DNA from 3 places in the Nocardiopsis sp. NPDC058789 genome. Region 1 is predicted to be linked to each of the others. Evidence: predicted binding sites of a transcription regulator. Region 1 holds the regulator's gene; each other region holds the start of a gene.
The links. Region 1 encodes LexA, which represses DNA repair genes until DNA is damaged. Its sites were predicted from a motif close to TCGAACANNTGTTCGA; they were not measured.
Positions count from the first base shown of each region.

Region 2: a site for LexA is predicted at 1,631-1,646, ahead of ACFW3L_RS03550 (DUF5131 family protein). Genes of this name have one in related genera too.
Region 3: a site for LexA is predicted at 2,742-2,757, ahead of uvrA (excinuclease ABC subunit UvrA). Genes of this name have one in related genera too.

Region 1 covers NZ_JBHYOW010000001.1:291,647-295,497, reverse strand. Annotated here, with positions in the region: gene ACFW3L_RS01290 (hypothetical protein) at 1-203, shown strand, start outside; gene ACFW3L_RS01285 (hypothetical protein) at 200-877, shown strand; gene ACFW3L_RS01280 (alpha/beta hydrolase family protein) at 1,057-2,142, opposite strand; gene lexA (transcriptional repressor LexA) at 2,193-2,846, opposite strand; gene nrdR (transcriptional regulator NrdR) at 3,534-3,851, shown strand, end outside.
Region 2 covers NZ_JBHYOW010000002.1:320,734-324,584, reverse strand. Annotated here, with positions in the region: gene ACFW3L_RS03560 (hypothetical protein) at 1-967, shown strand, start outside; gene ACFW3L_RS03555 (NUDIX hydrolase) at 954-1,484, opposite strand; gene ACFW3L_RS03550 (DUF5131 family protein) at 1,758-2,516, shown strand; gene ACFW3L_RS03545 (three-Cys-motif partner protein TcmP) at 2,574-3,704, shown strand.
Region 3 covers NZ_JBHYOW010000007.1:20,711-24,561, reverse strand. Annotated here, with positions in the region: gene uvrA (excinuclease ABC subunit UvrA) at 1-2,476, opposite strand, end outside; gene ACFW3L_RS11630 (TerC family protein) at 2,825-3,847, opposite strand.

The DNA of each region.
Region 1 (3,851 bases):
GCGCGTCCGTGGTTCTGGGGTCGGGAGCCGAGGCCGAGGTCTGGCGCGGCCAGGTCCCCGGCACCGCAGAGCTCGCCTTCCACACCGACAACCTGCTGGTCCGCGTCTCCTACACCGCCGTGGACGAGGACGACCCGGTGGCCTTCGACCGTGCCGAGGAGACCATCGTGGCCTTCGCCGACCAGCTGGGGGAGGCCCTGTGACCGGCCCGTATCCCGAACCCCGGCACTTCGGTCAGCCGGAGGACCCCGGTGCCGCACCGCCGCAGAGCCGGGGCCTGGCCGTCACCCTGCTCGTCGTCCTGATCGTGGCCGTGCTGGCTCTCGCGGGCTGGCTCGCCTGGTACCTGCTGGGCAACGGCGTGGAAGAGGGCGAGTTCGAGGCCGCGCCCGAGTGCGGGGTCGGCGAGACCGAGGCCCTGGCGGAACTCGTGCCGGGCTACGAGAGCGAGATCGAGGAGACCGTCGGCACCGCCCAGGACGCCTTCGGGACCGGTTGGCAGTGCCGTTGGGCCACCCCCGAGGGTGCGGGCGAGTCCGTGCCCTCCGCCGCCACCCTGGTCATGGTCGCCGCCCCGGTCGAGGGCGGCCAGGAGACCGCCGCCGACACCCTGCGCTCCACGGCGGGAGGGAACGACGCCCAGCCGGTGGACGGCCTGGGCGACGAGGCCCTCACGTGGGTGGAGGAGGGCGCGTTCGAGGTGGGCTGTGTGGGCGTGCGGGTCTCCAACCTGTACGTCGAGTCCTGCTACACCGCCGCCACCGACTACGACGCGGTGGGGTCCGTGGACGGGGCGGTCGCGGCCGAGGACGCCGAAGTCCTCGCCCGTGCCGTCGTCGAGCGGCTGCCCGCCTCCGGGGACGACCAGGACGACTAGGGCGTGTTCCGCGGATGCTCCCGCCGGTGGCGGCGGAGCGGCCGTGGACGCGCGAGGCGGCCCGGCGTCGTCGCGGTCGCGGAACGCTCCGGCGGCCGGGACTTCCTCGCGGGCGTCCCCGCCCGGGTGATCCGGGCGATCGACCGAGTCCGGCCGGTGGCCCGCGGTCCGGGGACCGCCTACCGCAGGCCGCCGAGGAACCGTTCCAGGGCCGGGGTGACGTCGGGTGAGAAGGCGCGGTCCGCGTCGAGGGCGGCGGCGCCGGGGGAGTCGTCGTACTCGCGCAGGATGTGGTCGGCGCCGGGCAGGTCCACCCGCTCGGCACCGTCCATACCGGTCATGAGCCGGTCGATCTCCTCCTCGTTGACCTGGGCGTCCCGGTCGCCCCACAGAACCAGGACCGGGGTGTCCCCGGGCAGCTCCTCGGCCAGCTCGACCGGGTCGAAGGAATCGATCCACGCCAGGTAGTCCGCGCCGTTCGCGTCGAACAGGCCGGTGGAGTCGGTCTCGGGCAGCTCCGAGCCGGAGCGCACCGCGGCCCGGCCCGCCCGCAGGTCGGAGAGCATCGTCGCGGCGGTCACCTCGCCGACGCCGCCCTGGGCCTCGGCGGTGCGGACCTGCTCGGACAGCTGTCGGTCGATGAGGTCGAGCATGCGCGTGCCGGGCGGGGCGGCCAGCACCAGGGCCGGTTCGGCGTCGAGGACCTCATGGGCGCGCAGGGCGAACAGGGCGCCCTCGCTGTGGCCCAGGATGACGGTGCGCTCGGGGTCCACCTCGGGCTGGGCGACCAGTTCCGCGTAGGCGGCGGCCATCTGCCGCTCGAAGACCAGGGGGTCGACCGGCTGGTCGAGGGCCTCCTCCTCGGCTTCGCTCATGGCGTCCGGGTCGGCGCTGCCGAACTTGTCGTAGCGCAGCGACGCCGCACCGGCCCCGCTCAGCACACGGGCGAGGTTCAGGTTGGTGTTGGCCTCGGGGCGCCCGGGGCCGTTGCCGTTCCGGTCGGTGGGGCCGCTGCCGGAGATGATGAGCACCCCGGGGACGGTGCCCCCGTCACCCCCGGGGGTGGTGAAGGTGCCGGGCACCGTGAAGCCGCCGCCCTCGAAGGAGACCTCGCGCTCCTGCCCGGAGGCGCCGGGAAGGGCGGGCCCGTCACCGCCGTCGCTGGGCGCGCAGGCGGAGACCAGCAGCGTCCCGGCGGCCAGGGTCGCGGCCAGGAGGGCGCGGGTCGGGGAGGGGGACACGGGGGCGGAGACAGGTGACGACACGTCCTCAGCGTATCGGCCCACCCACCGCCCCCGGCTTCGGGGATCCGCGCTCAGACCCTGCGCATGACCGTGACGACCTTGCCGAGGATGGTGGCCTCGTCACCCTGGATGGGCTCGTAGGCGTCGTTGCGCGGCATCAGCCACACGTGCCCGTCCGGCTCTCTGCGCAGCACCTTGACGGTCGCCTCGTCGTCCAGCATCGCCGCGACGATGTCACCGTTCTCGGCCGTCTGCTGCTGACGGACGACCACCAGGTCGCCGTCGGTGATCGCGGCGTCGATCATCGAGTCGCCCACCACGGTGAGCATGAACAGGCGGCCCTCACCGACCAGCTGGCGCGGCAGCGCGAGGACGTCCTCCACGGCCTCCTCCGCCAGGATCGGGCCACCGGCGGCGATCCGGCCGACCAGCGGGACCGAGGCCGCCCTGGTGGAGTCGGCGGTGAGCTCCTCCTGGGTGAGGGTCTGGGAGGTCTCCCTGCCGGGGGTCCGCAGCTCCACGGCGCGTGGCCGGTTCTGGTCCCGGTGCAGGTACCCCTTGCGCTGGAGCACCTTCAGCTGGTGCGCCACGCTGGAGGGGCTGGACAGGCCGACGGTGTCCCCGATCTCCCGGATGGACGGCGGGTACCCCCGTTCCCGGACGTACCTCTGGATGCAGTTGAGGACACTCTGCTGGCGCGCGGTGAGCCTGGGGGTGTCGGGCACGGACGCGCCCGGTTCGCCGACGGGCGAAAGAACGGTGGTGGGTCCGGAGCCGACGGCTCCGGGGTTCTCCTCCGGCACGGCCGGGCCTCCTCGGTGTTCGGTTCGGTCAGGGCGCGTGTGCGGCCGGTCACCGGCCACGCGGACCGGACGGCGAAGCCGGTGTGAAATCAAGGTCAACTTTAGTCGTTGCACACGGTGATATCAAACAAGCGTTCGAGAGTCCGTGGACGGGGTCGCGGAGGGATTTCCCTTTGTGTTTTCACGCGCCGATTTCCGGTGGCCGGACTTATGTGTGTACACGCGTGCGGTGGCCGTTGTCCGTCGAATGCGGGATCCGGTATGGGGTTCGTCTCGCCGTGCCCCGCCGTCGCTCCACGGCCTCGGGAGGGAGGGGAATTCGGTCGGCGGTTCGGTGTGGCGGGCGTCGGGCGGCGCGTCCCCGCCCCCTTATCCTGGGATTCGGCTTCCGGAGTCGCGCACCCCCGTTTCCACCTCCTCGAACCCCGTTCCTTGGCGGCCTCCGCCGCCGGATTGGGGACACGCCGTGGGCCGGGTTGCGGGTGTCCGCCTGAGCGCCTAGGTTCGACCACAACATCTGGTGTTGACACGGGGGCCGTGGTCAATAAGTTGTGGTTAAGTAGACTCCAAGGGTTGTTGGTCGGGTACAGGAAAGCCAGGTGAACCGGGATGCACTGTCCGTTCTGCCGTCATCCGGACACCCGGGTGATCGACAGCAGGTCCACCGACGACGGCGCGGCCATCCGGCGCCGTCGGACCTGCCCCGTCTGCGAACGCCGCTTCACCACGCAGGAGACGGTCCTGCTCATGGTGGCGAAGCGGTCCGGGGTCACCGAACCCTTCAGCCGTACCAAGATCATCGCCGGGGTGCGCCGCGCCTGCCAGGGCCGCCCCGTCTCCGAGGACGCGCTGGCCAAGCTCGGCCAGCAGGTCGAGGAGGAGATCCGGGGGCGCGGCGTGGCCGAGGTGCCCGCCCACGAGATCGGC
Region 2 (3,851 bases), on a different contig from region 1:
CTACCCAAGCGCCACCACACGATGGCTCACCCATCCGCCCTCCCCCGGCCCCGCGCACCGAGGCCGAACCCGGGTCGGACGCCCTGAAATTGCCGCCATCCGGCAAATGACCCGGGCTTTCCGCGACCTCGACAACCGCGTGGGCGGGGGCCGTATTCGCAGCACCGTCGTGCAGTACCTCGACGCCAACGTCACCCCGCTCCTCCACGGCACCTACACCGAAGAGATCGGACGAGAACTGTTCTCAGCGGCGGCCGAGCTCACCAAGGCCGTGGGGTGGATGGCCTACGACTGCGAGCAGCACGGCTTGGCCCAGCGGTACCTGGTGCAGGCGCTACGCATGGCCAAGACCGCGCAGGACGACGGCCTGTGCGCCGAAATCCTCGCCGCCATGGGTCACCAAGCCACCTACATCGGCCGATCAGCCGAAGCCGTGGACCTCGCGCGGGCAGCCCAGTCCGCAGCCACCCGCACTGGACACACAGCGCTCATGGCCGAGTGCCACCTCATCGAGGCACATGGGCACGCGGGCCTGACCGATCACCGGGCGACCTCGGCCTCCCTGCGCGCCGGGGTGAAGGCGTTCGAGGCTGAAGATCCCGACCCCCCTGAGTGGCTGGCCTACTTCGACGAGGCCTACCTCGCGGCCAAGGTCGCCCACTGCTTCCTTGCTCTGAACGACGACGCCCAGACCGCCACCTACGCGGAACGTTCCCTGGAGATGAACACCGACTACGTCCGCGGCCGCACGTTCAACCTGCTGATGCTCGCCACAGCCCACGCCCCCAACGAACCCGAAGAAGCCGTCCGGATAGGTGGCCTGGCCCTGGATCTGGTCGAGGGATTGCAGTCCCGCCGAGCGCTGTCCTACCTGCGACGCCTGGGCCACCGGCTCCAAGCCCACGAAAGCTCGCCCGCAGTCGAGGAGTTCACCGTGCGAGCGAGGGAAGCCGTCACACCAGGGTGAGCGCCCGGTAGACCGCGACAACCGTGGACGCACCGACGATCTCGCCTCGTTCGATCATCTTCACGGCCTCTTCCAACGGCCACCAGCGGATCTCCTGGGCCTCGTTGACGTCCGGAGGGGTGTCGGTCAGGTCGGCCCCGCGTGCCAGGTAGATGATCTGGGGTTGGTCCACCGAGCCGATCGCGGGCTGGAAGGTCACCATGTGCTCCATGGAGCGGGGACGCCACCCGGTCTCCTCCTCGACCTCACGCGCAGCCGCGGCCTCGATGTCCTCGGCGCCGTCCACGTATCCGCCCGGCAGCTCCCACACCCATCGGTCGATGATGAACCGGTGCCGACGCATCAGGAGTACTTCGCGCTGGTCGTTGACCACCAGCGTCATCGCGGCCGGGGGCATCGCCACGACGTACTGCGTGAAGGACACCCCGTCCGGGAGGGTGATGTCGACCGTGGACAGTCGGATGTGCCGGTTCTCGTCCACCAGCTTCTCGCCGTGGATCGTCCATTGGGTACTCACACCGGCACAGTAGGGCACAGCAAGGTCCGAGAGGGGGGCGCTGGTCTGTTCAAAGATCCCTCGGTGAGGATGATCGCGGTCCTCGTAAATCACCACGTCCCTGAGCACCGAAGCCCCTACCAGCCAGCGGTAGATTTTGTTATGTTGCGAACTAGTGTTCGATTATATCTAGGTTCTCAGAACCTGCGCGACGCACGTCACCTTCGTGGTTAAGTCAACCTCGACTGGTGTCACCAACCAAGTACAAATTTTTAAGGAAGGGCGGTGTTGGCCGTGGCTGACAAGAGCTCCATCGAGTGGACGGAGGCGACCTGGAATCCAACCACAGGGTGCGACCGCGTCGCCTCTGGTTGCGACAACTGCTACGCGCTGGCGCTTTCCAAGAGGCTCAAGGCCATGGGTGTTGACAAGTACCAAACAGACGGAGACCCGCGAACTTCGGGCCCTGGGTTCGGAGTTGCTGTCCACCCCTCAGCGCTCAAGATGCCGTATAAATGGAAGAGCCCTCGCACGGTCTTCGTCAACTCCATGAGCGATCTTTTTCACGCGAAGGTGCCCAAGGACTTCGTTCACAAGGTCTTCGAAGTCATGGCTGATACCCCACAGCACACATACCAGGTACTCACCAAGCGCTCTCTTCGTTTGGCACGGCTAGCACCCGAGCTGCCGTGGCCACCCAACATCTGGATGGGTGTTTCGGTGGAGAGTGCGGAGGCACTCGACCGCGTGGATCATCTTCGAAGCACGCCAGCTGCCGTTCGCTTTCTCTCGTGCGAACCGCTCCTAGGCCCCCTAGACCAGCTGGATCTAGCTAACATCCACTGGGTCATCGTGGGTGGTGAAAGCGGCCCACGCCACCGCACGATGAAGGCCGACTGGGCCCGAGGAATCCGGGACCTTTGTCTTGAATCAGACACTCCTTTCTTCTTTAAGCAATGGGGCGGTCACACACCGAAGTCAGGCGGGCGCCTTCTTGACGATCGAAGCTGGGACGCTACTCCTCATGACCTGAAGGTTCACGCGCACCAGTGACCGAATTCGGCCAATTTTAGCCGTTATTCGATTTCACCTTGGTGGTAAGTGAAATGTATGGCTACCCCCAAGGACACCGTCTGGCCTCTGGACCCCCACACCCAGGCGAAGCATCTCATCATCAGCGAGTACCTCAAAGCCTGGTACCCGATCTGCGCAGGAGGCCAGTTCAAGGAGTTCACCTACGCCGAGGGGTTCGCGGGTCCCGGTGTCTACGTAGGAGAGGAACCTGGCTCGCCGGTGGTCGCCCTGGACGTCTTCCTGCGCCGCCGCGAACTGCTTCGCCCCGGCCAACACCTCAACGTGCTCCTCATCGAGGAGAGAGGTGACCGCCTGGAGGAGCTTCGGCGCCAGGTTGACCGCAAATTTGATGAGTATGGCGGCCGACCTTCTCAGCTGACCGTCACCTTCCGGAAAGGCGAATGCACAACTGCGTTACTCCCCACCCTGCAAAAGTTGACTCCGAGACGTTCTCCCTTCTTCGCCGTACTCGACGGTTGGGGAGGGCCCGACGCGATCCCTCTGGACATAGCCCGGAGTGCTGCCAACAGACCAGGCGGAGAAGTCCTGGTTACCTTCCAGCCACAACACCTGGTCCGCTTCGCCACTACCGAGAACGGTGCGCAAGCAGGTGACAGGTGCTTCGGTAGCGATGATTGGCGCGCTGTCGTCGATCAGCCCAAGAAAATGAAGAAGAAGTTCCTGGTGGATTGCTACCGAAACTCCCTCTTCAAAGCTGGGTTCAGATACGCGGCATCGTTCGAGATGCGAGATGAGAAAAAGAATGAGCTTCACCTCGTCTTCGCGAGCAACCATCTCAAAGGCCTAACCAAGATGAAAGAGGCCATGTGGAAGGTGGACAAGCAGCATGGTGTCAGGTTCCGTGACCCTCGGGATCCGGACCAGTTGGAGTTCTACTTTGAGGAGAAACCTGAGCTCAGCCCCCTGCGCCGCGCCCTCCTCAACAAGTTGGAGGAAGGACCTGGGGAGGTATCGGAGCTCCGCGAATTTGCACTGTGCGAGACAGTCTACCGAGACGTCCACGCCGGAATGGTGCTGAAGGATCTACTCAAGGTTGGCACCATCGAGAGCTCGACTGGGAAAAGGGTCCCGCGAAAGCAGGACCGCGTCTGGCTGACGAAGAAGGAACCAACACCTCCGCCTCTCTCGCCGGAACCTCTCTTCTGATAAAACGTAGATCTTCTGCTTCGGGTATCGGAGAAATCAGCATGTCTGGTGCACCCGTGAGGGTGTACCAAGGCGGCAAAGGTCGTGCACCCGTAGGGTGCACGAGGGCTGATGCAACCTGGGTGAACCCAACACAACGGGGTGGCT
Region 3 (3,851 bases), on a different contig from region 1:
GCACGTAGCCCAGACCGACGTCGGCCAGCGTCTGGAGGTGGCGGCGGATCGCGTTGACCGGCTCGAAGAACTCCAGGGCCTCCGCGATCGGCATGTCCAGCACCTCGGCGATGTTCTTGCCCTTGTACTTCACCTGGAGGGTCTCGCGGTTGTACCGCGCCCCGTGGCAGACCTCGCAGGGCACGTACACGTCCGGCAGGAACTGCATCTCGATCCGGAGCGTGCCGTCGCCGGAGCAGGCCTCGCAGCGGCCGCCCTTGACGTTGAACGAGAACCGGCCGGGCTGGTAACCGCGCGTCTTGGCGTCGGTGGTCTGCGCGAACAGTTTGCGCACGTGGTCGAAGACCCCGGAGTAGGTGGCCGGGTTGGAGCGCGGCGTGCGACCGATCGGACTCTGGTCGACGTGCACCACCTTGTCGACCTTGTTCATCCCGTTCACCCGCAGGTGGCGGCCGGGCACGTCGCGCGCCCCGTTGAGCTCCTTGGCCAGGGCCTTGTACAGGATCTCGTTGACCAGGGTGGACTTGCCCGAGCCGGACACACCGGTGACCGCCGTGAACACGCCCAGCGGGAACGAAACGTCGATGCCGTGCAGGTTGTTCTCCCGCGCACCCCGGACCACGAGCTCGTGCCCCCTGGTCAGCGGGCGCCGCTCGGACGGGAGCTCGATCGCGCGCCGACCGGCCAGGTAGTCGCCGGTCAGCGAGTCGGACGAGGTGAGCAGCTCGTCCACGATGCCCGTGACCACCACGTGCCCGCCGTGCTCGCCCGCGCCGGGACCGATGTCCACGACCCAGTCGGCGGCGCGGATGGTGTCCTCGTCGTGCTCGACCACGATGAGCGTGTTGCCGATGTCGCGCAGTCTCTGGAGGGTCTCCAGCAGGCGGGCGTTGTCGCGCTGGTGCAGGCCGATGGAGGGCTCGTCCAGGACATACAGAACGCCCACCAGACCGGACCCGATCTGGGTGGCCAGCCGGATGCGCTGGGCCTCGCCGCCGGAGAGCGACCCGGAGGAGCGGGCCAGGCTCAGGTAGTCCAGCCCCACGTCCAGCAGGAAGCCCAGCCGGGCGTTGATCTCCTTGAGCACCTGCGCGGCGATGACCATGTCACGGTCGGAGAGCCGGAGCCCGGCCAGGAAGGCGGCGCTCTCGCCGAGCGCCATGGAGGCGACGTCCGCGATCGACTTACCGCCGACCGTCACGGCGAGGACGACCGGCTTGAGCCGGGTGCCGTCACAGGTGGGGCACGGCACCGAGCGCATGTAGCCCTCGAGGCGCTCGCGGGTGTGGTCGCTCTCCACCTCGGAGTGGCGGCGCTTCACCCAGGGGATCACGCCCTCGAACTCCGTGTAGTAGGAGCGGTTGCGCCCGTACCGGTTCCGGTAGCTGACGTGGACCTGGGTGTCGTGGCCCTCCAGGATCGCCTTGCGCGCGCGGCGCGGCAGCCGCTCCCAGGAGGTGTCGGTGTCGAACCCCACGGCCTCGCCCAGCGCCTTGAGGATGCGTTCCCAGTAGCCGCCGTTGGGCCCGCCCGACCAGGGCGCGATGGCCCCCTCGGCCAGGGTCTTCTCCGGGTCGGGGACCAGCAGGTCCGCGTCGACCTCCATGCGGGTGCCCAGGCCGGAGCAGTCGGGGCAGGCGCCGTAGGGCGCGTTGAAGGAGAAGGAGCGCGGTTCGAGCTGCTCGAAGGAGAGGTCGTCGTAGGGGCAGTAGAGGTGCTCGGAGAAGACCTTCTCCCGCTCGGGGTCGTCGCTCTCCAGGTCCACGAAGTCCAGGACGATGGTGCCGCCGGCCAGCTTGAGCGCGGTCTCCACCGAGTCGGTGAGCCGCCCGTTCGCGCCGGGCTTGACGGCGAGGCGGTCCACGACCACGGCGATGTCGTGCTTGTCGTAGCGGCCGAGCTTGGGCGCCTCGTCCAACCGGACCGCCTGGCCGTCGACGACGGCGCGCGTGTAGCCCTTGGACTGGAGGTCCTTGAAGAGTTCGACGTACTCGCCCTTGCGGCCGCGCACGACCGGGGCGAGCACCTGGAAGCGGGTGCCCTCGGTCATCTCCATGACCCGGTCGACGATCTGCTGCGGCGTCTGCCGGGCGATCTCGCGGTGGCACTCCGGACAGTGCGGAACGCCCACGCGGGCCCAGAGCAGGCGCAGGTAGTCGTAGACCTCGGTGATGGTGCCGACCGTGGACCGCGGGTTGCGGCTGGTCGACTTCTGGTCGATCGAGACCGCCGGGGACAGCCCCTCGATGAAGTCGACGTCGGGCTTGTCCATCTGACCCAGGAACTGGCGGGCGTACGCGGAGAGGGACTCGACGTAGCGGCGCTGGCCCTCGGCGAAGATCGTGTCGAAGGCGAGCGAGGACTTGCCCGAACCGGACAGGCCGGTGAACACGATCATGGAGTCGCGCGGCAGGTCCAGCGACACGTCCTTGAGGTTGTGCTCCCGTGCTCCACGGACCACGAGTTGTTCGACCATCGAGTGAGACATCCTTCGGCTCTGACGCACAGGACGCGGACCACGTCGAAGTGACGTCGGTGGACCCGTGTATGGCTTCGCGTTGAGGCGGTCGCGGACCCCCGCAGGGCCGCCGCGGCTCCGGAACCGGGCCGCTCAGGGGATGTCGGGGAATGGTGACGCGACACCCCGTCCGACCACAGTAACGATCACCCGGGGCGGTTTCTTCCGCCACGCGAAAATGGTGGTGCCCCGACGCGTGTGCGTCGGGACACCACCACTATAAACGAACAACCGTTCGAACGAGGTGGGTTTCCGCGGTTGCCCGGAGCGGACTCCGGAAACGTCCGGGAACGGGGCGGTTCGGGGTCAGGAGCGGTCGGCCGTGGCGTCCTCGTCCTTGCCCTCGACCTCGGCCTCGCGGCGCTGGTCGACGCCGGACTTGATCAGACTGCCGACGATGGTGATGGTCATGATGCCCAGGATCACGGTGAGCGAGGTGCCGATGCCGATGTCGATGACGTGCACGCCGTTCTCGTGGAGCGCGTGCAGGATCATCTTCACGCCGATGAACACCATGATCGCGGACAGGCCCCAGCTGATGTAGGCCAGGCGGTCCATCAGTCCGGCCAGCAGGAAGTACAGCTGGCGCAGGCCCATGAGGGCGAAGGCGTTGGCGGTGAAGACGATGTAGGCGTCCTGCGTCAGGCCGAAGATGGCCGGGATGGAGTCGACGGCGAAGACGAGGTCGATGACGCCGATCGCGACGATCACCAGCAGCATCGGGGTCACGTGACGGCGGCCGTCGAGCTTCACGGTCAGCTTGGCGCCGTGGTAGTCCTTGGTCACCGGCCAGAAGCGCTTCACCAGGCGCACGACGGGCGTCTGCGTGAAGTCCTTGTCCTCCTCGTCGCCCTTCACGTGGTCACGGACGATCTTGTAACCGGTGTAGATGAGGAAGACGCCGAAGAGGTAGAAGACCTCGCTCCAGGCGTTGATGACCTGCGCGCCCAGCACGATGAAGAAGCCGCGCATGACGATCGCGATGACGATGCCGACGAGCAGGACCTCGTGCTGGTACTTCTTCGGGACCGCGAACGCGGTCATCAGAAGGTAGAACACGAAGAGGTTGTCGATGCTCAGGCTCTTCTCGGTGACGAACCCGGCGAAGTACTCGGCGCCCGACGTCGGGCTGCCGAAGTACATGACCCCGAAGCCGAACACGATGGCGATGCCGATGTAGAAGACGGCCCACCAGGAGGCCTGCTTGATCCCGAACTCCTTGGGACCCTTGGTCTTGCTCCACGGGTGGTCGACGATCACCAGGTCCAGGGCGAGGATCAGCACCATGGCCGCGATGGTGGCGGCCCAGACCCACAAAGGAACGTTCACTGAC